DNA from 3 places in the Bacillus sp. F9_6S_D1_P_5 genome. Region 1 is predicted to be linked to each of the others. Evidence: predicted binding sites of a transcription regulator. Region 1 holds the regulator's gene; each other region holds the start of a gene.

Region 1 (8,691 bases):
ATCTGAGGAAACACAAAGATTATCAGAAAAACTAGGTGAACTTGCCCAGGCGCAAGATGTAATTATTTTAGAAGGAGATCTAGGGGCTGGTAAGACGACTTTTACAAAAGGACTAGCAAAAGGTCTTGGAGTAAAAAGAGTTGTAAATAGCCCTACCTTTAATATTATTAAAGAATATAAAGGAAGATTACCGCTATATCATATGGACGTGTATCGCTTAGCAGAAAGTGAAGAGGACTTAGGGTTTGATGAGTATTTCTACGGTGAAGGAATTACGGTAGTAGAATGGGCTCATTTAATAGAAGCATATTTACCAAATGAGAAATTACAAATTAGTTTATTCCATGCTGGAGATGATACAAGAAACATTGTACTCGAGCCAGTTGGAGATCGCTATATTAGATTATGTGAGGAGCTATTACAAGATGAAAGTACTAGCAATTGATACTTCAAATTACGTAATGGGTGTATCCCTTATTGAAGAAGGAAACGTAATTGGGGAAATCATTACAAACTTAACAAAAAACCATTCTGTACGTCTTATGCCAGCTGTAGAACAACTGTTAAAAGAATGCGGTGTAAAACCGAAAGAATTAACGAAAATAGTTGTAGCTGCTGGACCAGGATCATATACAGGTGTTCGCATAGGTGTGACAGCTGCCAAAACATTGGCTTGGTCACTTCAAATACCAATTGTAGGTGTATCAAGTTTAGAAGTAGTGGCTGCAAACGGAGCAAATTTTGATGGGTTAATCTGTCCTTTATTCGATGGAAGACGCGGACAAATTTATACGGGGCTATATACATATGAAGGAGAGAAGTTAACTTCTATAGAAGAAGACCGAATTATCCTTATTGTAGACTGGTTGCAAATGTTAAAAGATAAAGGAAAGCCTGTTTTATTTCTTGGTAACGATGTTAAATTGCATAAAGAAACGATTATCGAACATTTGGGCGATCAAGCTGTATTTGCTCCTTTCACTAAAAATAACCCAAGACCAAGTGAGTTAGCGTTCTTAGGATTGCAAAAAGAAGAACAAGATGTACATTCATTCGTTCCTAGTTACCTTCGTTTAGCTGAAGCTGAAACAAAGTGGTTAGAAAGTCAAAACAAGTAGGAGTTTGCAGAGGATGGATATGATATTTAGAAAGATGGAACTCGATGATATCGCTCAAATTGTAGCTATTGAAGAAGCATCTTTTTCAACTCCTTGGACTGCAGATGCCTTTCACCGTGAGTTAACGATGAATGAACATGCACATTATGTTGTGCTAGAAAAAGATGGTCGTGTAATTGGGTATTGTGGATTGTGGATAATTATTGATGAATCACATATAACAAATATAGCTATTTTGCCAGAATACAGAGGTCAAAAGCTAGGAGATGCTTTATTGAAAGAAGTTATTTCCGAAGCGAAAACTCTAGGCGTAAAAACGATGACACTGGAAGTACGTGTATCAAATGAAGTAGCAAAACAGTTATACAGAAAATACGGATTTCAAAATGGTGGAATTCGTAAACGATACTATGCAGACAATCAGGAAGATGGTCTCGTAATGTGGGTGAATATATAATGGAAAAAAATACGATTATACTTGGTATAGAAACAAGTTGTGATGAAACAGCAGTAGCGGTTGTTAAAAATGGAACGGAAATTATTGCGAATGTCGTTGCATCACAAATTGAAAGTCATAAACGTTTTGGCGGAGTTGTACCAGAGATTGCATCTCGTCATCATGTAGAAGAAATTACAGTTGTGTTAGAAGAAGCTTTAAAAGAAGCCAATATCACATTTGATGATATTGATGCAATTGCTGTAACAGAAGGACCTGGTTTAGTAGGAGCACTTCTAATAGGGGTAAACGCAGCGAAAGCAGTGGCATTTGCACATGATATCCCTCTAGTTGGTGTACATCATATCGCTGGCCATATTTATGCGAACCGTTTAGTAAAAGAAGTTCAATTCCCACTGCTATCACTTGTTGTATCTGGTGGACATACAGAGCTTGTTTATATGAAAGAACATGGTTCATTTGAAGTAATTGGTGAAACAAGAGATGATGCAGCGGGAGAGGCGTATGATAAAGTAGCTCGTACGTTATCTATGCCATATCCAGGTGGTCCTCATATTGATCGCCTTGCACATGAAGGAGAACCGACAATCGATCTGCCTCGTGCATGGCTAGAACCGGATTCGTATGATTTCAGTTTCAGTGGATTGAAATCAGCAGTTATCAACACTGTGCATAACGCAAAACAGCGCGGAATAGAAATTGCACCGGTAGATTTAGCAGCAAGTTTCCAAGAGAGTGTAATTGACGTATTAGTAACGAAAGCTTCTCGTGCAGCGGATGCTTATAACGTAAAGCAAGTGCTTCTTGCTGGTGGAGTGGCTGCAAATAAAGGACTTCGTGCGCGTTTAGAAGCAGAATTTGCACAAAAAGAAAATGTAGAGCTAATTATTCCTCCTTTATCTTTATGCACAGATAATGCAGCAATGATTGCAGCGGCAGGTACAATTGCATATGAACAAGGAAAACGCGCTACATTAGCTTTAAATGCAAATCCAGGATTAGATATTGAAGCATAGTTATACACAAAATTAACCACAGCTTGTGGATAAAACCCATATTATCTGTTGATAATGTGGGTTTTATTGTGTATATAAAATGTTGATAACTTTTTCGTTAATTGTGGATAATGTGGAAAAGTTATTTTGAGGTTTATTTTATAAAGGTGGATATGTGTATAAACTTGTGGATAAATTAGGCGAAGTCTGACCTTTAAATATACCCTTTTTCGGGAAATAAAAACGAAGAAGATATCTCTAAAAAACATTTTGGAATATGCTCTTATTATAAGGGGTGCTAACATTGTCAAACCTTGTCGGTAAATCGGTATCTCGTGTCGAATCGTTTATGCAATAGAGGTTGACCACGGCTAGAAGATAAAAAGGATGTCCCATCGTCAAAAATTCCGACTGATGAGACATCCTTCTTATTCATACTCTTATAAATGCAATTCTTCCCATTCTGCCATACAAGCATCAAGTTGTTCTTGTAGTGTTTGCTTTTTCGTTGTAATTTCACTAGCCTTTTCATAATCTGCATATATTTCTGGTAAGCAAAGTTGATCTTCTAACGTAGCAATTTCTTCTTCAAATTGTACAATATTTTGTTCTAGTTCCTCGATTTTTCGAGTACGTTGACGCTCCAACTTTTTGCGCTCTTTTTCTTCAAGATAATTTAATTTTTCTGGAGCTACAGTTTTTTGAACAGGTGCTTGATTCTCTTGCTGTTCTTGTTGTTCAAATTCAGCACGTTCAATCATCTCATTTTTCTTTTCAACGTAGTAATCGTAGTCACCTAAATATTCCTGCGCACCTTCTGTTGATAACTCAACAACAGTTGTCGTTACACGATTAATAAAGTAGCGGTCATGTGAGACGAATAGAAGGGTACCCGGATAATCAATTAAAGCATTCTCCAAGATTTCTTTACTATTTAAATCAAGATGGTTCGTAGGCTCATCGAGAATTAATAAATTCGATTTTTGCATCATAAGTTTTGCAAGAGCTAACCGAGCCTTTTGTCCACCACTAAGAGAAGATACTGGTTTTAGTACATCGTCTCCTGTGAATAAGAAGTTACCTAGTATTGTGCGAATTTCTTTTTCGGGCTGCAATGGATATTCATCCCATAATTCATTTAAAACTCGCTTAGAAGATGTTAAGTTAGCTTGTTCCTGATCATAATAACCAACAGATACATTGGATCCGAAAGAAACATCACCATGTAATAGTGGTAACTTATTCACAATGGATTTCAACAATGTGGATTTCCCAATTCCATTTGGACCAACTAAAGCAACACTATCCCCACGAGTTAAGCGCATTGTTACATGTTCAATAATTGGATCCTCATCATAGCCGATAGTTGCATCCTTTACTTGTAAAACATCATTTCCACTTTGTTTTTCAATATCGAAATGGAAGGAAGCCGACTTAGAGTCACCTAATGGTCTTGTTAATAGTTCCATACGGTCTAATTGTTTACGACGGCTTTGCGCACGTTTTGTTGTAGATGCACGAGCTATATTCTTTTGAACGAAGTCCTCAAGTTTAGCGATTTCATCTTGTTGTTTTTCATAACGTTTCATTTCTTGCTCGTATAGTGCTGATTTTAAATCTAAATATTTACTGTAGTTACCAACAAATCGTCTACTTTCTTTATTCGAAATTTCATATACTTGTGTAACGAGTTTATCTAAGAAATAACGGTCATGGGAAACAATAAGTATTGCGCCAGGATAGCCTTGTAAATATTGTTCAAGCCATGTTAATGTTTCGATATCTAAATGGTTTGTAGGCTCGTCCAAAATAAGTAAGTCTGGTTTCGTTAATAATAATTTACCGAGAGCTAATCGTGTTTTTTGCCCACCGCTTAATGTAGAAATCGTCGTCTGGTGCGTTTCGACTGGGAAGCCAAGACCGCTTAAAATCGAACGGATATCTGCTTCGTACTGATAGCCACCTTGATCTTTATAATCTAATTGCAATTGGTCATAATCAGTTAATAACCTTTCATATATAGCCTCGTTTGAAAAGTTTTCTTCTTTTCCCATCTCTTGCTCTAGCCTTCGAAGTTTTGTCTCCATTTGCTGCAAGTGTGTAAAGACGGTTAACATTTCATCCCAAATTGTTAAAGACGTTTCTAAACCGGTATTTTGAGCTAAGTATCCGATTGAGACATCTTTCGGTTTTATAATTTCGCCACCATCATGAGATAGCTCACCAGCTATTATTTTTAATAACGTAGATTTTCCGGCTCCATTTCGTCCGACTAATGCGATGCGATCTTTCGTTTGAACTTCCAATTTTATGTTTGCAAGAATCGTTTCTGCACCGTATAATTTCGAAAGCGCGTTTACTTGTAATAAAATCAATGTTTTCACCTCAAATAATTTCTTAACTTTGCCATGTTTATATTTCTCAATCATACTAAAAATAGTGTATAGTTTAAAATACAGAGAGAATACTTCTTCTTTCTATTATACAAGGAATTTAATAAGTGCTAAACTTCTGTATTTGATTAAAGCATATGAATAAAGATAGGAAGAGAGGAGAGGTTATATGGAGCAGCAGAAAATTCCACAAGCCACTGCTAAGAGATTGCCTCTATACTATCGATTTATCCAAAACTTATCTCTGTCTGGTAAGCAACGTGTTTCATCAGCCGAATTAAGTGAAGCGGTAAAGGTTGATTCCGCAACTATTCGAAGAGATTTCTCATACTTTGGGGCGTTAGGGAAAAAAGGATATGGATATAACGTAAATTATTTATTATCATTTTTCCGTGAAACACTCGACCAAGATGATATAACACGTGTAGCGCTTATTGGAGTAGGTAATTTAGGGACCGCTTTCTTACATTATAATTTCACGAAAAACAATAATACAAAAATTGAAATGGCGTTTGACGTTAGTGAAGAGAAAGTTGGAACAGAAATCGGGGGCATTCCTGTATATCATTTAGATGAATTAGAAGAAAGATTATCAAATGATATACAAGTGGCAATATTAACAGTACCGGCTACAGTAGCACAATCTGTAGCAGATAGATTAGCTGAAACGAGTGTGCATGGTATTTTAAATTTCACACCAGCACGCTTAAATGTGTCAGACGATATAAGAATTCATCATATTGATTTAGCAGTAGAGTTACAAACACTTGTTTACTTTTTAAAGAATTATCCACAATAAAACGCAGAGGAAGCGACCTCTGCGTTTTATTATTGTTTTTTCTTTGTGAATTTAACTAATATAAGGCGAAGTGCCAAATTAAAATCAATTGTTGCCATAACTGCAAATAGTATTGTCCACATATTCCAGATTGTATCTGTTACGTTCGTAATGGCGAAGCGGGTAAAGATACATCCTAGTAGGAAGTACAATGCAGCCATGAACAATGGTGAGTTTCTCATAAAAATCCTCCGATAAAGCCTTGCATTTTTTCAGCTTCTTTAATCATTTCTTGAATTTGTTCATTGCTCATTAAAACTTGAGCAACTGCAACTAATGTATTCATTGCAACATGAGCTGCGATAGGGACGATAATACGCTTCGTTTTTACATATAAAAAGGCGAATACGAGTCCCATAGAAGTGTATACCAATAAGTGAGTGAAATCAAAATGAATTGCTGCGAATACGAGAGAACTAATAATAGCAGCAATAAAGAAGTTAAACTTCTTATAAAGTGTACCAAATAAAATTTTTCTAAATACGATTTCTTCCAAAATAGGTCCTATTATAGATATAACAATAAGGAACCAAGGTGTCGTTCTTGCGATATCCATAAGTCTTGCTGTATTTTCAGATCCAGGTTTAATTCCTAATAAACGCATTTCTATCATACCGGCAATACTTTGCGAGAAAAATGCTAAGAAGAACCCGATAAAAATCCAACCAATCGTAGCTGGAACAGTAGAACGCTTTGTATCTAAATGTCTGTCACGAATATCTGTTCTAAGTAACCAAAGTACGATACATAATGCAATAAAGAAGCTAATGATTGCCCAGTGACCAGTTATGAGTTGAAATTTCTCTTCCCTAGTAAATCCCCTGTTATCATAAAGTCCAGTTTTCAGGAGAAGTGGTAATCCAGCAATTGATGATAACTGCATTAAAATGTATGTAACGATAACCCACCAATATTGTTTTTTCAAATGGTTTAACCATCCTTTCTAACTCTAGTGTATGAGATAAGGTAGGATAACATGTAAATATGCTACCTACGATATAAACCTTACTTAAATTATGTTTTTTTTGTAAATCCTTATTTGAAATTATAATAGAAGACAGGAGAAAGTTGTGTGTGTAGCGAAAACAACTTAGGGTGTCCTTTCATATTGTAACATACGAGTAGTGGAAACAACGATTCATATGGTAAAGGTAGAAGAAGAGAGACTCTATATAGAAAAGTGTATAACTGAATTTGCGAAAAAATTATGATTTTTTTACTTGCAAAAGAAATTGAGATTATTTATTATTATAAGTGTGTTAGCACTCGGGTGACCTGAGTGCTAATAAATAAAATTTACATAACAAAATGAGGAGGTTATTGTTCATGCTAAAGCCATTAGGTGATCGCGTTGTAATTGAGCTTGTTCAAGCGGAAGAAAAAACAGCAAGTGGTATTGTATTACCAGACACAGCAAAAGAAAAACCACAAGAGGGTAAAGTTGTTGCAGTAGGTACTGGTCGAGTGCTTGAAAATGGTGAGCGTGTTGCTTTAGAGGTAGCAGCAGGTGATCTTATCATCTTCTCAAAATATGCAGGTACTGAAGTGAAATATGAAGGTACAGACTACTTGATTTTACGTGAAAGTGACATTCTAGCAGTTATCGGTTAATTATATAAATCTTAAAAAATCCAAGGGGGTCAATTATTATGGCAAAAGATATTAAATTTAGTGAAGAAGCACGTCGTTCGATGCTTCGCGGTGTCGACACTCTTGCAAATGCAGTAAAAGTAACGCTTGGACCAAAAGGTCGTAACGTTGTTCTTGAGAAAAAATTTGGTTCACCACTTATTACAAATGACGGTGTAACAATCGCAAAAGAAATCGAATTAGAAGATGCATTCGAAAACATGGGTGCAAAATTAGTAGCAGAAGTTGCTAGCAAAACAAACGATGTAGCTGGTGACGGAACAACAACTGCAACTGTATTAGCACAAGCTATGATTCGTGAAGGTCTTAAAAACGTAACAGCTGGTGCGAACCCAATGGGCCTTCGTAAAGGTATCGAAAAAGCTGTAGTTGCTGCAGTAGAAGAATTAAAAACGATTTCTAAACCAATCGAAGGTAAATCTTCTATCGCACAAGTAGCTGCTATTTCTGCTGCTGACGAAGAAGTAGGTCAATTAATCGCTGAAGCAATGGAGCGCGTTGGTAACGACGGCGTTATTACTTTAGAAGAATCTAAAGGTTTCACAACAGAATTAGACGTAGTAGAAGGTATGCAATTTGATCGTGGATATGCATCTCCTTACATGATTACTGATTCTGACAAAATGGAAGCAGTTCTTGATAACCCATACATCTTAATCACTGACAAAAAGATTTCTAACATTCAAGAAATCTTACCAGTATTAGAGCAAGTGGTACAACAAGGTAAACCACTTCTTATCATTGCTGAAGATGTAGAAGGCGAAGCGTTAGCTACATTAGTAGTGAACAAACTTCGTGGTACATTCAATGTAGTAGCTGTTAAAGCTCCTGGATTTGGTGACCGTCGTAAAGCAATGCTAGAAGATATTGCAATCTTAACTGGTGGCGAAGTAATCACTGAAGAATTAGGCCGTGACTTAAAATCTGCTACAATTGAATCTTTAGGACGCGCTGGTAAAGTTGTTGTAACGAAAGAAAACACAACTGTAGTTGAAGGTATCGGAAATACACAACAAATCGAAGCTCGCATCGGTCAAATCCGTGCGCAATTAGAAGAAACTACTTCTGAATTCGATCGTGAAAAATTACAAGAGCGTCTTGCAAAACTTGCAGGTGGCGTAGCAGTAATTAAAGTAGGTGCAGCAACTGAAACTGAGTTAAAAGAGCGCAAACTTCGCATTGAAGATGCACTTAACTCAACTCGTGCAGCAGTAGAAGAAGGTATCGTTGCAGGTGGTGG
Region 2 (10,819 bases), on a different contig from region 1:
AATTAGTCGATGCATTTTGGAAAAACTGGTCTCAATCTCTTTCCCTCTTCTCTTCAGCTGGGAAACAATTAGAACAACTTACTTTAGAAACATTAAAACAACAACAAGACGCTTTGCATAAATTAACATCAGGAGTAGATGAACTAGAAAAAGAACTACAACAATTCACTGCTCAGTTCAATAACCAATATACAGATTACGTGAAGCAATTAACTGGAAACTCCTTAAATGATCAAATTAACGAGTGGCAAGGGAAATGGAATGAACTTTCTACTCAGATGCACCAACTTACTGTTTCTCCTACGAAAACATCTTTGTCTATTCTTACTCAAACTAGCGGTCAATTTGAAGAAACAACAAAACAATTTATTGAACAACAACAATTACAACGTGAAGAGGTTCAAAAACAGTTAGAAGTTTTTTTGGGAGAGTTCAAGTCCAAACAACTAGAACTCGCAAAGCAGTTCGAGGAAAACTCAAAAAATTTATTTACTTCCATCAAGTAAGAAAAATGTGGGAGCTAACTGCAGCACAAACAAAACTCTTTCTTCCTCCTACTACATCAAGATGGCTGGCATTTTTCGATATGGAAAAGAAGGAGGCCAAAATGAATCCATTTCAAGAAGCACAAACTGTTCCAGAGCTTCGTTATGATGAGATTCAAGTCGGTGATCAAGCATCCCTTACAAAAACGATTACGGATGAGGACGTTATCAATTTTGCAAAATTAACTGGAGATGTGAACCCTATTCATCTTTTAGATTCTTTTGCAAAAACGACTATGTTTAAAGAACGTATTGCTCATGGCATGCTCGTTTCCAGTTTCATTTCGACGATTCTTGGTACGAAACTCCCTGGCAAAAACACGATTTATTTATCTCAAAACGTTTCATTCCGTGCTCCTGTCAAAATTGGTGATACACTTCGCGTTGTGGCAGAAGTTATAAAAAAACGGGACGATAAAAAAATCATTACGTTGCAAACAAACATATACAATCAATCCGATGATATTGTCGTGGAAGGTACAGCGACAATACTGAAAAAAGAGTAGCAAATTTGCTACTCTTTTTTCTATCCAATAACTTCTAATCACACCGATTACTTCCGCGTATGAGTACGTCGTTTCCACATAAAATAACGTTACCAGTTTAGATAAGTACTTAGCTGAACTGGACTACTCATAAGGATGTGTATCAACATGGTAAAAACAAACAAATTACTAGTTCCAGGTGCGGAACAAGCACTTGAACAATTTAAATATGAAATTGCACAAGAATTCGGCGTAAGCTTAGGATCTAATACAGCATCTCGTTCTAACGGTTCAGTTGGTGGTGAAGTAACGAAACGACTTGTTGCTTTAGCTCAACAACAATTACGTGGATAATACTATAACATATGGCTTAGAGGCAGATATTCTCTGCCTCTTTCTATTTTTAACATACATAATCGTGCTTTTTCACATACTAGTAAGAGCAAACTGAAAGGAACGATATGTAACATGAAACGGATTAACATTAGCATGAGTCCTCCCCGTGTTCTTACTTTGTCTTTTATTATGTTATCAATTATCGGTACATGCTTATTAAAGCTACCAATTGCTACAACAACGTCTATTTCATGGCTCGATGCTTTATTTACAACCGTTTCTGCTTGTACGGTTACAGGGCTCGGTGTTGTGGACACTGGGAAAGTATTTACCTTATTTGGCCAATGTGTCATTTTAACGCTTATACAAGTGGGCGGACTTGGCATTATGAGCTTTGCCGTTTTAATTGCAATTATGCTCGGCAGAAAAATCGGTCTTCAAAACCGAATTTTACTACAACAAGCGTTAAATCAAACGAATATTGGAGGCGTCATTCGTCTTGCCAAAGCGTTATTTTTATTCTCTTTTACAGTCGAATGTATCGCTACTTTCATTCTTTCTTTCGAATGGGTACCAAAATACGGGATTGCTAAAGGGATCTATTATAGTTTTTTTCATTCCATCTCTGCTTTTAACAATGCTGGTTTTTCTGTGTGGAGCGATAATTTAATGTCGCATTCTCATAGCATTCTTGTCAATCTCGTCATTTCCTCCCTCATTATTTTAGGTGGGATTGGTTTTACAGTAATCGTAGATATAAAAAGAAAGAAAAATTTAAAAAACCTTACATTACACTCAAAACTTATGCTCTCTTCTACTCTAATCGTTAATATTATTGCGACCGTTTTTATTTTCATATTCGAGTTCCACAATTCTCTTTCTATGAGAGGCTTTACTCCATTTGAAGAAGGAATGGCCGCTTATTTCCAGGCCGTTTCAACGCGTACTGCCGGGTTTAATACAGTTGATATTTCTGCATTATCAAAGCCTTCCCTTTTATTAATGATGCTTCTAATGTTTATTGGAGCTGGGAGCGCTTCAACTGGTGGTGGAATTAAGTTAACAACATTTTTAATCATGTTTTTTGGGGTATTTAAATTTTTACAAGAACAAGATGATATTGTCGTATTTAAAAAATCTATTAAAGATACTCTCATCGTCAAATCATTGACCATCACTATTATTTCCATTTCATTTATCTTTTTTGCTATTTTAATTTTAAGTATTACTGAGCGAGTTCCCCTATTGATGAGTGCTTTCGAAGTATTTTCAGCATTTGGGACTGTCGGTCTCAGTATGAATTTCACACCACACTTAACGATGATCGGAAAAGCTATTATCATCTTTATGATGTTTTTCGGGAAAATGGGACCTTTAACACTTGCTTTTTCATTTGCACGTAAAAAGAACAGAAAAATAAAATATCCGAATGAAGATATTTTAACAGGTTGACAACCGTATAATTTATCCATATAATGAGAGTACAATAGCATATCTCCAAAGGGGAGTAGCGTCCAAGAATATTTCTTGGAAACAAAGTCGTCATTACGTAGAACTTAGTTCTTCCGGCTTTGTTGGCATTTTCATTACATATGTCTAGCAAGACCTTTGCCTATTAACGGCAGAGGTCTTTTTTGTATTCATTACCAAATTCTTCCAAAGTTAATAGGCAGGAGTATGGGGAAACTAAATAGTGGGGAAATTCTTCACTTATTTAGTACTTATAGAAATGAGAGGAGAATGTACATGGATGTATCATTATTATTGGAGTATGGTTGGGTATTACTCATCCTAATTGCACTAGAGGGGATTTTAGCAGCTGATAACGCTCTTGTTCTTGCAATTATGGTAAAACATTTACCAGAAGAAAAACGTAAGAAAGCACTATTTTACGGATTAGCGGGGGCATTTGTTTTCCGTTTCGGATCATTATTTATGATTTCGTTCTTAGTCGACGTATGGCAAGTGCAAGCAATCGGTGCCATTTACCTTATGTTTATCGCTGGTAATCACTTATTTAAAACGTATGTTAAAAAGAATACGGATGAAGAAACAGAAGAAAAAGAAGCAAAGAAAAAACAAGAGAATTTTTGGTGGACTGTATTTAAAGTTGAGGTTGCTGATATCGCCTTCGCAGTTGATTCTATTTTAGCTGCTGTTGCATTAGCAATGACTTTACCAAAAACAGGCTTAGGTACAATTGGTAGTCTTGATACTGGGCAATTCGTTGTAATCTTTGTAGGTGGACTTATCGGATTAATCATTATGCGATTTGCAGCAACTGCTTTCGTACAAATCTTAAAACGTAAACCAGGACTTGAAACTGCAGCATTCTTAATCGTAGGTTGGGTTGGTGTGAAATTAGCAGTTTATACATTAGCACACCCTGCATTAAATGTAATTCCACATTCATTCCCAGAATCTACACCATGGAAGCTTACATTCTGGATTGTATTAGTCGGAATCGCAGTTGGCGGCTGGTTCTTCTCGAAAGAAGTAGAAGGAAAAGTAGAAAAGAATTTAGACGAAAAAGCGCTGTAATTACAGCGCTTTTTCTTTTTCCTTTCTCCCTCTCAATGTCCAGAAAAATTTCTATTATACTATCTTTTGTAAACGTTTTCTCGATGTATGTATGTCCTTTTTGTGAAACATTGCACAAACTTATTGAAACTATGACCGAATCCATGTACTTTATTCATATAAGGAGTATTTATAGATGATGTATTAAAGGAGCGTATTACTCATGCTAGAACAAGGATTAGATTATGTTGTCAAACTGGCTAAGAGCAAAAAACAAATGCTAGATACAAACCCGATGCAATATTTCATTCGTGCCGCACTTGCGGGTATTTATATCGGTTTTATTATTGTACTATGTTTTAAATTAGGTAACTTTTTTCACATTGCAGATTCACCAGCAACTTATTTAGCAGCTTCTATGTTTTTCGGAATTGCCCTTGTCCTTATTATATATGGCGGTGCTGAATTGTTTACTGGAAACACAATGTACTTCACTGTAGCAACTTTAAGAAAAGAAACAACGATTTCTGATACACTTCGTAACTGGGTCGCTTGTTATGCAGGCAATTTAGCTGGCGCTTTATTCTTTGCCTTACTATTTTATGCAACTGGAATTTTCGAAGCAATTGATCACGGACATTTCATGAATAAAGTAGTAGAAGGAAAAATGAATACACCTACAATGCAATTATTCTTTAAAGCCATTTTATGTAACTGGCTCGTATGTCTTGCTTGTTTCTTACCTTCTCAAGTGAAAGGTGATACAGCAAAAATTATGATGATGATGCTACTCGTTTTCACATTCTTCTTATCTGGTTACGAGCATAGCATTGCAAACTTATCACTGTTTGCCTTATCTTTAGTTTCACCGCATCCGGAGACAATTTCTTTTGCAGGTGCTATTCATAACTTAATTCCAGTTACAATCGGTAACATTATTGGCGGGTCTGTATTTGTCGGTATGGTATACCATTACTTAACAAAAAAAGTACCTGATGTAAAACAAGAAGAAACTGAATTAGTAGCAGCTCAACAAGAAGAGATTATTCCTTTGCAAGCTCATATGAAACATTAAAAACTCCAAAGTTTTACTTTGGAGTTTTTAGCTCCCCACATATTTAACAACAAGGTGAGGATTAATTTCCCCTTCTTCCTTTCCCTTATTAATCCTCCGTTTCATCTTGTGCATACCGATGACATCATTCGTATGAAAGTGCATTTCATTTACATATAAACCCTCTTTACAAAAAGCATCTACAAAATCTAATCCACTTTTTTCTCCCCATCCCATGTTAAAATCAAGGGAAAGAATATTCACATCATAATCCCGAACCATTTGCAAAGCACGTTCTACTGTAGTTACGAGCACATACCCGTATGGACAACTTCTTTGATCATCCATATATACATTCATGTTCTATCCCCTCTCTATTTTGCATACGTGATCAACATGTAACATATTGCCCCAAGGCTAATAAAAGGACCAAACGGAATTTGAGTCCTCATTTTCACACGCTTTAATACGAGACCAACTCCAAAGAAACAAAGACTAAGGCAAGAGGCTAAAAATAAAATCATAAAAACCCCTTTTAGTCCCACTATAAATCCAAGTAGCGAAAGTAATTTTACATCACCTCCCCCAAGCCCTTCTGGATATATCTTTTGCATGCAATATAACAAAATGAATATAACGCCACTACCAACTATACTATCTGGCCAAGTGACTAACGGTACAAAAATACATTCTAAAATGAGTAAACAGGCAAACCAAACTAAAATACGATTTGGGATTAACAGATATATGTAATCTGTAACTGAAATAATAAGAAGTAATGAAAAAAGCGATAAAATGATAATAAGCTCTCGTTCCACCCCGATCATATATACCGTAAGAAAAAATATCATTCCGGTTACAAGTTCAAATACTACGTACAAAATTGAAATCGCCCTCTTACAATTCGTACAACGTCCCCTTTGTATACAAAAAGAAATAATTGGAATCAATTCTTTTGGCTTTAGCACATACTTACAATAATGACAATGTGAACGAGGGACAATGATAGACTCCCCTAGTGGAACTCTCATCGCAATTACCATAAAAAAGGAACCAAACACCATCCCCACTAACAATGCATATACATAAGTGAACATCCCTTCCTCTCCTTTCCAGAAGAACATAGCAAAAAAAGGAGAGAACTTCTACTTCATATTATCTCTATTCTATTAAAAAAGCAGGCCATTTTCTGGCCTGCTTTCCCCTCTTTTATACGATGAAATATACTGCTTTTAATGGTCCATGTACGCCGACAACAAGATTCATTTCAATATCTGCCGAGTTACTAGGTCCTGTAATAAAGTTAATACAAGATGCCACTTCCTCACCATTTTCTACACGTGAGTTCATATCCTCAACTGCTTGTGTAATACGAGGCACAAGTGTTTCACGTGGAATAATAGCAAAGTATACAGTCGGTAAAAAGTGTAAAGAACGACCTTGGCCTTTATGACTTTGTACAACGATCGTACCAGATTCAGCTAAAGTATAATCACTAAAGGCAATTCCAATATTCGCTCTTTCTGCGATACGCATATTCTCTTCTTTTTTCTCAGGATCCCATACATTTACTTCAACATTTTGCTTTGGAAGCTCTTCTTTAAATAAAGAAGTCAATCCATAAGAATCAAAACGTTCATCTGCCGATAACATAATAGGTCCCCCGCCGTTTTCCACGATTACTTTTTGAATATCTTCACGTAAACGGTCGTTTGTCGTTTCCACAACAGTTGTATGAATGTTTGTACATTGATTTTTAAATACTTCTAACAATTCTTCTTGTGAATAATCTTTTAACGTTTCTTTATTCACATTATTTTTCCACACTGGACGTTTTACACCATCCGTTTTACGCGCGCGTCCAAGTTCTTTTGCAATATTCTCTAGAAAGGACTCACGGTTTTGAATTAATCCTGTCATTATTTGTCCCCGCCTTTCTTATGGTCTTTATACCAATCACGGAATCGTTCTTTACTTGGAGCCGGGAATTCACGAATATCTGTCCAGTTTTTAAGTGGCCCAACACCTTTTGATACACGGTTACCCGATGTAAATGGACTCATTGCCGCTGGCGCCATTTTTGATCCCATTTTGTATAAAGCTGCTGAAGATGCACCCATACTAAACATTTTCATTGCCAATTTCTCTGCAAGTGGAGCACGTCCTTCTTGCTCAACGATAACTTGACGATGTTTTAATAATAAATCATGTAATGGAATTTTTACTGGACAAGCTTCTGTACACGCTCCGCATAAACTAGAGGCATAAGGAAGCTCTTTGTAATCATCATATCCACCTAAAAGTGGTGTTAATACCGCACCAATTGGTCCTGAGTATATAGAACCATATGAATGTCCACCAACGTGACGATATACAGGGCATACGTTAACACAAGCAGCACAACGAATACATTGCAACACTTGACGGAATTCAGATCCAAGAATTTGAGAACGACCATTATCGACAACAACTAAGTGGAATTCTTCTGGTCCATCTACTTCCTCTTCTTGAATTGGTCCCGCTACAGTTACATAACTTGTTAACTTTTGACCTACTGCACTACGACATAGTAAACCAACTAAAACATCTAATTCTTCCATTGTTGGAACCATACGTTCCATACCCATTACTGCAATTTGTGTTTTCGGAATCGACATAACAAGATCGGCATTACCTTCATTCGTTACTAAACAAAGAGAACCAGTATTTGCAACAGCGAAGTTACAACCTGTCACACCAATTTCTGCATCCATAAATTTTTCACGAAGTTGTTTACGAACAAACTTCGTCATTTCGTATGGATCATCAGAATTTTCATAGCCAAGCTTTTCTTTAAATACATCACGAATTTGCGTTCTATTTTTATGAAGTGCAGGCGCAATAATATGTGAAGGTGGATCGTTATCTACTTGCAGAATATACTCTCCTAAGTCACTTTCTAACACTTCACAACCGATTTCTTCAAGCGCATGGTTCATACTAATTTCTTCTGTTACCATCGACTTTGATTTTACTACTTTTTTTGCCTGCTTCTTTTTTGCAACGTCTTGAATATACTTTGCCGCTTCCTCTTTCGTTTTCGCAAAGTACACATGTCCGCCTCTTTTTGATACATTTTCACTTAACTGCATTAAGTAATAATCAAGATTTTCTAACGTATGTTGACGAATTTCTTCACCGAGTTCACGCCATTCTTCCCAGTTTCCTAATTCATCCGCTGCTTTTAAGCGATTCGTATATAAGCGTGTTTGTGCAGAAGATACTGCTCCGCGCATAAACGAATCTTGAATTCCATCGCCAACGCGATCATTAAATTTTTTCTCACTGATTTTCATAGACATAGCTTATGTTCCCCCTTCATGAGCGACTATTCAGTACCTCAGCAATATGCATTACTTTTATTTCTTTTCCTAAACGCTCAATACGTCCGCCAATGTTTAACAAACACCCACAATCTGCACCGATTAAATAATCAGCACCTGTTTCCATTGCACTCTCTACCTTTTCATCTACCATTTGCTCAGAAATTGGAGTCATCTTCACTGAAAACGTTCCCCCAAACCCGCAACAATTTTGCACATTTGGTAACTCTCTCACAGTTAATCTTTTTACATTTGATAATAAAATTCCTGGTGCCTCTGTTACTCCAAGCATACGTGTCATATGACATGATTTATGAATAGTAGCAATTCCTGGTAAACTTGCACCAACATCAGTAACCTTTAAAACATCTACAATAAATTGTGTGAATTCATATGTTTTATCAGCAACTTTTTGTGCACGTTTAGCCCACTTCGGATCATCTTTAAAAACATGCGGATACTCATGAAACATTGTCGCACAAGAACCAGATGGCGTAACGATATATTCTGCATCTTCGAAAGTTTCAATCATATGTTTCATCGCTTCTTTTGCTGCTTCTACATGGCCGCTATTATAAGCAGGCTGACCACAACAAACTTGTGCTTCTGGAAATTCAATTTCACAACCTAAACGCTCCAACACTTCAACTGTTGCTTTGCCGACGTTTGTTTCAAACATATCAACTAAACAAGTAACAAATAAAGTAACTTTCATAATTATTACTCCCCCTTTTTACAACTCCACCAACAAACATATGGTCATCAGATGACTAATAAAAGAAGAAGTAGGCTCAACCATGGCCTATCCTCTCCCTCTTCTAAAGAAAACGCTTACTTAATCTCTCTCTATTTTATCAAAAAATTTGATTTTTAAAAGATTAAATTACGAATTTATATCGTTTTTACCTGTGACAATATGTTCTACATTTGTTAAATGATCTAGCATTGCTTGCTGCGCTAATTCTACATCTTGCTTTAACACTGCATCATATATAACTTGATGCTCTTCTATAAGTCGTTCTGATGTTGTTTGTTCACCATATAAAATAATGCGTCTTGATTCACCAATTGTTTCAGCAATCATCTCTGAAACGTGATTCATGAGTTCAAGCAAAATGTTGTTATGCGAAGACTCCGCAATTCCCATATGGAACTGAAAATCTGCTTTTTCACCAGCTTTTTCATCTCCAATGCTCTTTGCCATTTCATCTAACCAATGCTTCATATTTTTCAAATTCTCTTCCGTACGTTTTGCCGCAGCTGCTCGAACTGCCCCCACTTCAAGCACCTTTCGTACTTCTAACAAATTCAAAATATCTTCTTTCTTCATTAATAATCTATTGTTTAATGATTTTGTTAATGAAGAAGAATCGAAATTCTTCACATATGTACCTTCTCCTTGTTTCATCTCAATTAAGCCCATCGCTCTTAGCGCACTTAACGCTTCACGAACAGCAGATCTGCCAACTTGAAACTGCTCAGCTAATTGATGTACAGGAAGTAGTTTGTCACCAGGTTTTAACGTACCATTTTTAATCATTGTTAAAATAGCTTCAGATACTTCTTCGTAAATTTTTTTCGGTTTAATCGATTTGTACTCCAGTTAAATCACCTCAGTATCTTCCAAACAACAATTGAAACGATTTATAAGAACTTTGCATCATAACTATTTTAGAACGAATTGGTAAGAAGTACAAATGTTTTGTTCATAAAATCGTCAAAATTTCGATATTTATTATATATTAATTTATATCTTTCTGTATAACTATTGTCTCCTATACAAAAAAGCATGCCCTAAATATTAGAACATGCTCCCCTCATCCTGTACTTTCAATTTAATAATAACCGTCGTCCCATTTCCTTTTTCACTTTCAATTCGCCACTGTCCATCATGTATATGAACAATTTGTCTTACAATAGCAAGACCTAAACCTGTTCCACCATGTTGGCGACTTCTCGCTTTATCAACGCGGTAAAAACGTTCGCCAAGATTTTCTAAATGCTCCGTATCAATACCGATTCCCGTATCTTTTATGTTCAATTCACAGTAATCATCTATCTGCCTAAGCGTTATCACAATATCCCCATTTGGATTCGTATACCGTATCGCATTATCTAACACGTTATGAAGTACTTGCTGCATACGATCCTCATCAATCATTACAATAATTTCTGGATTTAAATTTGTTGAAATGCGAATTTTCTTTTCTATAAATTTAATCTCATACGTATCTAACACATCTTCAATCAGTTGTGAAAAAACGATAGGTTGTTTCTTTAACGGAAAATGTTCCCCTTCTAATTGTGCTAAATCTAACAAATCATGAACGAGACGCTGCATACGATCTGCTTCTTTATGAATGAGCTGTGTTACTTTTTCCTGCTGTGGTCCCTTCGCTACACCATCTAAAATAGCCTCGCTATATCCTTTTATATAACTCAGCGGTGTTCTTAGTTCATGTGAAACGTTAGCTAAAAATTCCTTACGCTTTACATCTTCTGTCTCTAAAGAATTTG
Region 3 (10,819 bases), on a different contig from region 1:
CTAGGGTGGTGGAATTTAGCGGATCCAGCACTATTTCAAGCGATGGCGATGTCTAGAGGAGTAGATATTTCTGATATGGCTTCAGTTGATGTCATTTACACAAATAAAGTTCGTCCTGTGCATACGGGTACATCACCTGGCTCTCCTTATCCGAAAGCGACTAGTCGTATTATGGGTGATCATTTGCGAGCTTTACAATACGTAATCGAAACATACGGTAAACGCGGTGGTTTTTTAGAGGGCAATAAGGATAGGGAATTTGTAGGAAAGTATAAACCAGTTTTATTACAAAGGAAAAAAGCGAAATATAGTGCCATTATCCCGATATCAGGAGAGAAAACAACTATAAGGTCTGTTATACAAGAAGTGAAAGCAGCAGGTGTAGATGAAATTATTGTTGTTGCACATGGAGCACATATTGAGACTGTTAAACAAGCAAAGCTAGAGAATGTTATTGTTGTTGAATTTGGAGAAGTGCTTGGACATAATGTAGCACGGGTAATAGGCGCCATGCATGCTACGGCAGATATTTGCTTATTTGTGGATGGTGATTTTGCTATTCCAGCAAAAAATTTAATTCCATTTTTGCGCGCTATTGAAGATGGAAGTGATGTGGCATTAAATGATTTACAGTGTTTATTAGATATGTTTCATCCAGCAGATCCAATTAGCATGGGAAAATATTTTGTGAATTTGATAGCGAAGCGACCAGATTTATGGAATAACTCATTAACAGCAGTACCACACGCTATGCATAAAAAAGTAATAGAGAAAATTGGTTATGATTCTCTTGTGATCCCTCCATTAGCTCAGATGAAAGCTATTTTAGAAGGATTCTCTGTTACAGCAGTAGAGTTAGTAGATGTTATAAAAACAAATCGAGTACGTCCAGAGCAACACGAATTTATAAATGGGCGTATTTCAGCATTTGATCGTATTTTCGGTGATCAAATTGAGGCGATTGCGTATTTATTACAATGTACGGACGAACGCGGTGGTTTTACAGATGGAGATAGAGATAGGGATATCATTCAACAATTGAGAAGGGAAGAAGAGAATACAAATGAATAGTAGTAAAGTAGCTATTATTGGGTTAGGGTATGTTGGCCTTCCTTTAGCAGTCCATTTTGCAGAGAGAGGGCATACAGTACTTGGGTTAGATAAAGATACTAGAAAAATAGTATCAATTATAAAAGGAGAAAGCTACATTCCGGATGTTTCTTCCAAAGAGTTACAAAGTTTATTGATGAAAAAAAAATTAATAGTGAACACACCGGATCAAGGCATTGCTGATTTTCAAAATAGTGATTATGTTATTGTTACTGTCCCGACTCCGATTAATGAAAAAAGAGAACCAGACTTAAGTGCCCTCATTTCAGCTTCGCATTATATACAACAACACCTTCAAAAAGGACAAACCTTCATTTTCGAAAGCTCCACATATCCAGGTACACTCGAGGAAGTTATCATTCCTATTATTTCTCAAACAGGTAAAAAGGTAGGAGAAGATTTCTATATCGGATATTCCCCTGAGAGAATTGATCCGGCTAATAGTCACTATTCCGTTCAAACGATTCCAAAAGTTATTAGTGGACAAACAGAAAAGTGTAAACAAAAAGTACAGGAGTTGTATAGCACTACATTTGATGTAGTTGTTCCAGTTAGTTCTCCGAAAGTAGCGGAAATGTGTAAGTTATTTGAAAATATTCAGCGTCTAGTCAATATTTCATTAGTAAATGAGTTAAACACACTATGTGAAAGTTTAGGAATTGATTTTTATGAGGCGCTTGAAGCAGCATCTACAAAACCGTTTGGATTTACCCCATATTGGCCAGGGCCAGGGATAGGGGGACACTGTATTCCAGTAGATCCTTTATATTTCCAATGGAGAATAAAAAGGAATGGGGAAATTAGTCAATTAATTGAAGCTGCACATGTGATTAATGAAGAAATGCCAGAGAAAATAGTCCGGAAAGTAAAAGGTGTGGTGCAATCACCTGCAACGGTTTTAATTGTAGGGATTGCATATAAGAAAGACGTAAATGACTTAAGAGAATCACCGGCTTTACCAATTATTGAATTGTTAATAAAAGAAGGATATGAAATCGAATATCATGATCCATATATTTCTTCTGCAAAATTTGAAGATAAGGTGTACCAATCTGTTTCTTTAGATGAACAAGTCGTTAAACAAGCGGGTTGTATTTTAATTTTAACTGATCACTCTAATATCGATTGGAAGCTTTTTAAAGGTATGAAGCGAGTAATAGATACACGTGGAATTATAAAGAAGGTGAGTGTATGAGTAAGAAATGTTTAATTACAGGTGGAGCAGGATTTATTGGTTCACATTTAGCTGAAGAGCTGGTGAAAAGAGGGTATGGGGTTACGATCGTTGATAACTTCTATAAAGGGAAAAATAAATATCATGATGAGTTAATGAAAGAAATTCGGGTTATTCCAATAAGCGTTTTAGATAAAAATTCTATTTATGAATTAGTAAATCAACATGATGTAGTGTTTCATTTAGCAGCAATTTTAGGTGTGAAAACGACAATGGAAAAGAGTATAGAGCTCATTGAAACGAATTTTGATGGAACGAGAAACATTTTACAAGCAGCGCTAAATGGAAAGAAGAAAGTAGTCTTTGCGTCTACTTCAGAAGTATATGGTAAGGCAAAACCACCCTTTTCTGAAGAGGGGGATCGATTATACGGGGCAACTTCTAAAATACGTTGGAGTTATGCAGTGTGTAAAACATTAGAAGAGACATTATGTTTAGGATACGCTTTAGAAGGTTTACCTGTAACGATTGTGCGTTATTTTAATATTTATGGTCCAAGAGCGAAAGATGGTCCATATGCAGGGGTAATCCCGCGATTTATTAGTGCGGCCCTGCAGGGAGAAGACATTCTCGTATATGGAGATGGAGAGCAAACACGTTGCTTTACGTATGTAAGTGATGCGGTAGAGGCAACGATTCGAGCGATGGATGAAAAGGTAAATGGTGAAATTATTAACATAGGTTCTGAGAATGAAAAGAGTATAAAAGAAGTAGCAGAAGTAATTAAAAAACTAACGAAATCTTCTTCAAAGATTGTTCAAGTTTCTTTCGAAGAGGTATATCCACATGGCTTTGAAGAAATTCCAAATAGAAGACCAGATGTAACGAAATTAAAAGAACTTGTTCGATTTCAGGCGAAAGTAACGTGGGAAAACGGATTAAAAGAAACAATTAATTGGTTTCGTGAAGAAAACAATGGCTAAGTCGTTATCAGTTATTATTCCTGCATGTAATGAAATCGATACGATTTCAGACGTTATTCAATCGGCAAAAGGATTAAATCCAGTAGAGATTATTGTAGTAGCAAACGGTTGTAATGATGGTACAGAAGAGGTTGCTGATCGTTTAGGATGTAAAGTAATTAAGTATACAGAGTTACTAGGGAACGATGTTGGCCGTGCGGTTGGCGCAAAACATGCGATAGGTGATGTATTACTATTTATAGATGGAGATTTTGCTATTCAAACTTCAAAATTACAATTATTCCTGAATCCCATTTTACATGATCAGGCTGACATCGTTTTAAATAATTTGGATGCGTTATTTTTAAAGAAACAAAAACCGCATTCTGTGGCAGTATGGCGCCAAATATTAAATGCAATGTTAGAGCGTGAAGAGTTAAAAGTTGATTCTTTATTATCTGTACCTCATGCGTTGACGAAAGAAGTTGTTCAAAGTATTGGATATGAAGGCTTTGTTAATCCTATTGTCGCTCATTTACGTTTAGTTCAAAGTAAATGGAGAATTAGTCGTCATTGTGCAATTGACGTTATTACGCCAAATAAATTTCGGCCGACCGAGCATGCTGCGTATGGCACGGGTCTTTCGCAATCTGAAAAACGGATGATAGGTGATCATATAGAAGCTGTAGCGGAGCGAATAGTAGGTAGCGATGAGCGCGGAGGATATTACGATGGCAATAGGAAAAGAGATAGTGTGTATCATACTTTAGATTTCGAAGATCTTTATCAAGGATGGGGCGTCACATCTAAATTGTATAAAGGAAAGCAATTATCGGTCATTATTCCTGTACAAGATGAAGAAAAAACAATTGGAAATGTTATAGATGAACTTCGAAAAATTGAACCTTTTGAAATTATCGTTGTTGTAAATGGTTCGTCTGATCAAACAGCAACGATTGCAAAAGAAAAGGGAGCAACAACAATTGTATATAAAGAAGCACTTGGAAACGATGTAGGGCGTTCACTTGGAACTTACTTTGCTAAAGGGGATATTGTACTGTTTATAGACGGCGACTTTGTTATTTCGGCAAGGGAGTTATATCCTTTCGCAAAAGCTATTGCAGATGGAATGGATGTCGCCTTAAATGATCTAAATCATTATTTAGATTTAAGAGTACCACTTCATCTTGTAACTGCATTTAAATATGCATTAAATTTAGCTTGTGATAGAAAAGATCTAGGAGTAGGCTCTCTTATTGCTGTACCGAATGCGTTCAGTCGTAAGTGTTTGAAAGAAATTGGGTATAGATCTTTACTCTCACCTTGTGTAGCACAAGTGAAAGCGATTCTGTCGGGATTCGAGATTGCATGTGTAAGTCGTGTAGAGGTCGATAAGATGAACCGTATTCGTCCCAGTGAACATTTTGCAAAAATAGGTCATCCTCCAGCTGTTTTGCGAATTATAGGTGATCATATAGAAGGATTAGAGCAATTAATTGCATTAGAAGGCAATCGTGGTGGATTCTATGATGGGGATAGAAAAAGAGATGTTTTAGAGTAGTAACAAAAAAAGTGTACAACATATGTACACTTTTTGTTCTGTTATAAAAACTATAACAGATTAGGAGATAAGAGTATTACAGCTCTACAATGGGTATTGTTCTTATATTACAAAATAGGACTCGTATATAAGGATACCAAAAAAATACAATTAAGGGAAGGGTTAATTATAAAGACTTTTAAGTGAAGTTAACACTATGTATATAGTAGTTTGCTCAACATTTCACAAACATGTCACAACTATTTCGTTCACTTTCGCCAAAAAGTAGTATTCTAAGTGTGTAAGCTGTTATATAAAAAATCTTAGTCCTGTACTAATCAAAAATGGAGGAGATTAGGATGACTCAAGTATTAGAAAATGTTAAAAACGCATGGGAAAACTTTAAAGGTGAAAAATGGAAAGCAGAGATTGATGTTCGCGATTTCATTTTAAATAATGTAAACGTTTTCGAAGGAGATGAATCTTTCTTAGCGGGAGCAACTGAAGCAACGAAACAACTTTGGGATCAAGTAATGGATTTAACAACGAAAGAACGTGAAAACGGTGGCGTTCTTGATATGGATACAAAAATTGTTTCTTCTATTACATCACATGAACCAGGATATTTAAATAAAGATATTGAAAAAGTAGTCGGTTTCCAAACTGAAAAACCATTTAAACGTTCTTTACAACCATATGGTGGTATTCGTATGGCGGAACAAGCTTGTGAATCTTATGGATACGAAATGGACAAAGAACTTAGTCGTATTTTTAGAGATTGGAGAAAAACTCATAACCAAGGTGTATTCGATGCTTATACACCAGAAATGAGAAATGCACGTAAATCAGGTGTAATTACTGGTCTTCCAGATGCATACGGACGTGGACGTATTATCGGTGACTACCGACGCGTAGCATTATATGGTATTAATCATTTAATTGAAGCGAAAAAAGCAGATTTAAATTTAACTGGCGGTGTAATGAGCGAAGATACAATGCGTTTACGCGAAGAGTTATCTGAGCAAATGCGTGCACTTCAAGAGTTAAAACAAATGGCTGCCTCTCATGGCTTTGATATTTCTAAGCCAGCAACAAACACGCAAGAAGCATTCCAATGGTTATACTTCGCATATCTTGCAGCAATTAAAGAGCAAAACGGAGCTGCAATGAGTCTTGGACGTACTTCTACATTCTTAGACATTTATATTGAAAGAGATTTGGCAAATGGTACTTTAACAGAAGAAGAAGTACAAGAAATTGTGGATCACTTCATTATGAAATTACGTCTTGTGAAATTTGCAAGAACACCTGATTATAATGAATTATTCTCTGGTGACCCAACTTGGGTAACTGAGTCTATCGGTGGTATGGCATTAGATGGTCGTCCATTAGTAACAAAGAACTCATTCCGTTTCTTGCATACATTAGATAATTTAGGACCAGCTCCAGAACCAAACTTAACAGTTCTTTGGTCTAAACAATTACCACAGAACTTTAAAAACTACTGTGCAAAAATGTCTATTAAAACATCAGCAATTCAATATGAAAATGATGACATTATGCGTGCTGACTACGGTGATGACTACGGAATTGCTTGTTGTGTATCTGCAATGAGAATTGGTAAACAAATGCAGTTCTTCGGCGCACGTGCAAACTTAGCAAAAGCATTACTATATGCGATTAACGGTGGTAAAGATGAAAAATCTAAAGCACAAGTTGGCCCAGAGTACGCACCAATTACTTCTGAAGTATTAGATTATGAAGAAGTTATGCATAAGTTTGATATGACAATGGAATGGTTAGCAGGTCTATATTTAAACACATTAAATGTTATTCACTACATGCACGATAAATATAGCTACGAACGTATTGAAATGGCACTTCATGATACAAATGTTCTTCGTACAATGGCAACAGGTATCGCGGGTCTATCTGTAGTAGCAGACTCTTTAAGTGCAATTAAACACGCAAAAGTAAAACCAATTCGTGATGAAAACGGAATTGCAGTTGACTTTGAAATCGAAGGAGATTTCCCTAAATACGGTAACAATGATGACCGTGTAGATGAAATCGCTGTAAATCTTGTGAAAACATTTATGAATAAACTTCGTAAACATAAAACATACAGAAATTCTGTTCATACAATGTCAATCTTAACAATCACATCTAACGTTGTATACGGTAAGAAAACTGGTAACACTCCAGATGGTCGCCGTACTGGAGAACCATTTGCACCAGGTGCGAACCCAATGCATGGACGTGATACAAAAGGTGCATTAGCTTCATTATTATCTGTAGCTAAATTACCATATGAAGATGCACAAGATGGTATTTCTAATACATTCTCTATTATTCCAAAAGCACTTGGTAAAGAAGATGATGTACAAGTACGTAATTTAGTATCAATGCTTGATGGTTATGCAGTAAAAGAAGGACATCACTTAAATATTAACGTATTTAACCGTGAAACATTAATGGATGCAATGGAACATCCTGAAAAATATCCACAATTAACAATTCGCGTATCTGGTTACGCTGTAAACTTTATTAAATTAACTCGTGAACAACAAATTGATGTAATTAACCGTACAATGCATGAAAGCATGTAAGTGAAAAAAGTGTCCCTCTGCATTTTATAAATAGCAGAGGGAGGCTGTTTCAATAAAGGAGGAAGTAACATGGTAAAAGGAAGAATTCATTCTGTAGAGTCTTGTGGTACTGTTGATGGCCCAGGAATTCGTTATGTCATATTTACACAAGGGTGTTTATTACGTTGTCAATATTGTCATAATGCTGATACGTGGGAGATCGGTAAAGGAAAAGAAATAACAGTCGAAGAAGTAATGCAGGATGTGACATGTTACCTTCCTTTTATTGAAGCTTCCGGAGGCGGTATAACAGTTAGTGGTGGGGAACCATTATTACAGCTAGATTTCTTAATTGAATTATTTAAGAGATGTAAGGAAGCTGGAATTCATACAACAATTGACTCTTCGGGTGGTTGTTATTCAGAGGAACCAGAATTCCAAAACAAGCTAAACATTTTAATGGATTACACAGATTTAGTTTTATTGGATTTGAAACATATTGATTCAAAGAAACATCGTAAATTAACAGGAAAACCAAATGAACATATTTTACAATTTGCTCGTTATTTATCGGATAAAAATAAACCAATTTGGGTACGACACGTATTAGTTCCTGGTATTACGGATAATGAAGAGGATCTACAAAAATTATCTAGCTTTATTCAAAGTCTGTCTAATGTTCAGAAAGTTGAAGTGCTACCATACCATAAGCTTGGTGTATATAAATGGGAGGCACTTGGACATAAGTATCCACTTGCGAATGTAGAACCACCTACTGAAAAAAATGTAGAACAAGCAAGACATATTTTACATGCAGTCTAATCCAAATATGGGGTTAGGCTTTTTGCTTTCTTTACAATAAAACCTAGAGTATATATAGAGAAAAGAGTATACTGAAAATAGAATATCCATATTTTTGTAAGGAATAAGTGGAGAAATTTACATAATTGTAAAGGGAAATCAAAATAGTAAAAAGAATTAAGAAGTAAAAGAGTGAGTATCATGGAATAGAGAACATTTGTAAGTTATTGCGAAAGCTCTTATAGGAAAGTATAATGTAAAGATATGAGCACAGATAGGATTAAGGGGTCAATCTTATATGCTTTGCATATCCACGACAGGTACATAGCTGAAAGAGAAGTATTAGAATCTGTTTATGTAATTTTTAAGGAAAATGTTTTTCCTATTGTCGTATATGCAATATGGAGAAACAATAAGCTAGGAGTGGATTTGTTTGATAAAAAACCCCAAGGTTTTAATATTAACTGCACATTACGGTAATGGGCATGTGCAAGTAGCGAAAACATTAGAACAAACATTTCGCCAAAAAGGAATTGAAGATGTAATTGTATGCGATTTGTTCGGAGAATCACATCCAGTTATAACCGATATTACAAAATATTTATATTTAAAAAGTTATACAATAGGAAAAGAATTATACCGCTTGTTTTATTACGGCGTAGAAAAAATTTATGATAAAAAAATAGCATCTTGGTATGCGAACTTTGGAAGAAAACGTTTGAAATTACTTTTACAAGCAGAGAAACCGGATATTGTTATTAATACATTTCCGATCATAGCTGTACCAGAATTAAAAAAGCAAACAGGTATTTCAATTCCTGTGTATAACGTATTAACGGATTTTTGTGTGCACAAAATATGGATTCATCGGGAAGTAGATCGTTATTTTGTAGCAACTGATCACGTGAAAAAAGTTATGGTTGATATCGGTGTGCCTGCGGAGCAAATTGTTGAAACTGGAATTCCGATTCGTAATAGTTTTGAGCTAAAGATCAATCCAGACATTATATATAATAAATATCAGTTATGTAAGAATAAAAAGATTTTACTAATTGTAGCAGGTGCTCATGGGGTATTAGGAAGTGTAAAAGAACTATGCCAATCATTTATGTCGGTATCTGATTTACAAGTAGTTGTCGTTTGTGGGAAAAATGAAGCGTTAAAACAGGATTTATTAGGGTTACAGGAAAAAAATCCTGATGCATTAAAAGTATTTGGTTATGTTGAAAATATTGATGAATTATTCCGTGTTACTTCTTGTATGATTACGAAGCCAGGCGGTATTACGTTAAGTGAAGCGGCAGCATTGCAAGTACCTGTCATTTTATATAAGCCTGTTCCAGGACAAGAAAATGAAAATGCGATGTACTTTGAAAGAAAAGGAGCTGCAGTTGTCATTCGTGATGATAGTGAGGTTTTTGCAAAGACAGAGGCATTATTACAAGATGATATGAAGCTTCTTCAAATGAAAGAAGCGATGAGAAGCATTTATCGTCCGGAGCCAGCTGGTCATATTGTGGATACAATTTTGGCAGAAAATCATGTAGAACCGAATCATATACCTATTAAATCACCTGCTCTTGCACAACTATTTACTTAATATGAAACCCTCTTTTATATGTTTAAAGAGGGTTTTTTATTGTTTTTATAAAATAAAGTAGTAACTTATCCACATGAAGATTACGCTTTCATTAAACAGTAAAGTCGAAATATTAACAACTATATCCACATTGTCCACAATTTTTAGAAAAATATCCACAATTATAACATTTACTATGCGTTACAACATATAAACGTGTGAAGGATTTGTTGAATTTATTCACAATTCTATAAATTGTGTGGATAACGTTATCCACACAAAAAAGGTTCCTTATTTATAAGGAACCTTTTTGTCTATTCTATCACGTAGAAAAAATATGTAATGAGAATGAATAATTAGGGGGGAAAACTTCTAATTATTCATTCTCACTTTAAATACTTTTCGAGCGATAACCCGCTGCGCGATCTGCTTTGCGAAATTCTCGTTGGTAGAGAACTTCTTGTGTACCAGATAATGTGTTTTTTGCTTTGTCACGTTTCTTTTTATCCATTACAAATCACCTCGTGTCCTAAAGTCACTATCTATCGTTTCCAAAGACATCGGGTGATATACGCATATGGCAAAATGTTAATGATTAATTATTTTTTCTAAAAATTTAGATTATGCTTCTTTTAATTGGTGAGTATCTTGGAACGTTGTATCTCGCATTGTAGCAAGTGTATATTGATCTTTTGGAATTTCATATAAGTTATATACTTCTTCATTTGCGTTAATTTCATCATAAACGGCTTTTCTTGTTTCGTTTGCTAGATTAACATATTGTAGTTTTTCGGCAGCTTTAATAGAACGAATATTTATTTTACGAATACGCATAAAGATTGTTTCGATATCTAATTCATAGAAAAGTTCACTAAAAAATGAATCTTTCGCCAATTTATTATAGCCTTTTCCATGATAAGGTTTGCCAAGCCATGTGCCGAGAAATCCGGCTTTTTCTTGCACATCAAATAAAGTAATTGTTCCGATAGGGTTACCCCATTCATCTAAAATTGTGCGTGAAATTAATTCCCCACGCTCTTCAGCTTCAATCGTTTGTTTCGTTAA

What was found. Region 1 encodes Rex, which represses fermentation and respiration genes when NADH is low (regulators of the CRP and FNR family bind a similar motif). Its sites were predicted from a motif close to TTGTGAAATATTTCACAA; they were not measured.
Region 2: a site for Rex is predicted at 4,008-4,025, ahead of ACUXEY_RS21710 (formate/nitrite transporter family protein). Genes of this name have one in related genera too.
Region 3: a site for Rex is predicted at 5,018-5,035, ahead of pflB (formate C-acetyltransferase). Genes of this name have one in related genera too.

What each region holds. Positions count from the first base shown of each region.
Region 1 is NZ_JBTREW010000041.1:299-8,989, forward strand. It holds gene tsaE (tRNA (adenosine(37)-N6)-threonylcarbamoyltransferase complex ATPase subunit type 1 TsaE) at 1-445, shown strand, start outside; gene tsaB (tRNA (adenosine(37)-N6)-threonylcarbamoyltransferase complex dimerization subunit type 1 TsaB) at 426-1,118, shown strand; gene rimI (ribosomal protein S18-alanine N-acetyltransferase) at 1,132-1,575, shown strand; gene tsaD (tRNA (adenosine(37)-N6)-threonylcarbamoyltransferase complex transferase subunit TsaD) at 1,575-2,591, shown strand; gene ACUXEY_RS27505 (ABC-F family ATP-binding cassette domain-containing protein) at 3,011-4,945, opposite strand; gene ACUXEY_RS27510 (redox-sensing transcriptional repressor Rex) at 5,133-5,762, shown strand; gene ACUXEY_RS27515 (YdiK family protein) at 5,792-5,983, opposite strand; gene ACUXEY_RS27520 (CPBP family intramembrane glutamic endopeptidase) at 5,980-6,726, opposite strand; gene groES (co-chaperone GroES) at 7,128-7,412, shown strand; gene groL (chaperonin GroEL) at 7,451-8,691, shown strand, end outside.
Region 2 is NZ_JBTREW010000020.1:61,809-72,627, forward strand. It holds gene phaP (polyhydroxyalkanoic acid inclusion protein PhaP) at 1-506, shown strand, start outside; gene ACUXEY_RS21690 (MaoC family dehydratase) at 608-1,051, shown strand; gene ACUXEY_RS21695 (alpha/beta-type small acid-soluble spore protein) at 1,199-1,384, shown strand; gene ACUXEY_RS21700 (TrkH family potassium uptake protein) at 1,499-2,818, shown strand; yybP-ykoY riboswitch at 2,857-3,022, shown strand; gene ACUXEY_RS21705 (TerC family protein) at 3,113-3,907, shown strand; gene ACUXEY_RS21710 (formate/nitrite transporter family protein) at 4,110-4,961, shown strand; gene ACUXEY_RS21715 (cyclic-phosphate processing receiver domain-containing protein) at 4,989-5,300, opposite strand; gene ACUXEY_RS21720 (prepilin peptidase) at 5,315-6,037, opposite strand; gene ACUXEY_RS21725 (LutC/YkgG family protein) at 6,150-6,860, opposite strand; gene ACUXEY_RS21730 (LutB/LldF family L-lactate oxidation iron-sulfur protein) at 6,860-8,281, opposite strand; gene ACUXEY_RS21735 ((Fe-S)-binding protein) at 8,298-9,017, opposite strand; gene ACUXEY_RS21740 (FadR/GntR family transcriptional regulator) at 9,186-9,875, opposite strand; gene ACUXEY_RS21745 (sensor histidine kinase) at 10,104-10,819, opposite strand, start outside.
Region 3 is NZ_JBTREW010000011.1:23,383-34,201, reverse strand. It holds gene ACUXEY_RS14975 (glycosyltransferase family 2 protein) at 1-1,071, shown strand, start outside; gene ACUXEY_RS14970 (nucleotide sugar dehydrogenase) at 1,064-2,305, shown strand; gene ACUXEY_RS14965 (NAD-dependent epimerase/dehydratase family protein) at 2,302-3,267, shown strand; gene ACUXEY_RS14960 (glycosyltransferase family 2 protein) at 3,260-4,807, shown strand; gene pflB (formate C-acetyltransferase) at 5,146-7,395, shown strand; gene pflA (pyruvate formate-lyase-activating protein) at 7,465-8,196, shown strand; gene ACUXEY_RS14945 (diglucosyl diacylglycerol synthase) at 8,609-9,775, shown strand; gene ACUXEY_RS14940 (YfhE family protein) at 10,146-10,265, opposite strand; gene ACUXEY_RS14935 (GNAT family N-acetyltransferase) at 10,376-10,819, opposite strand, start outside.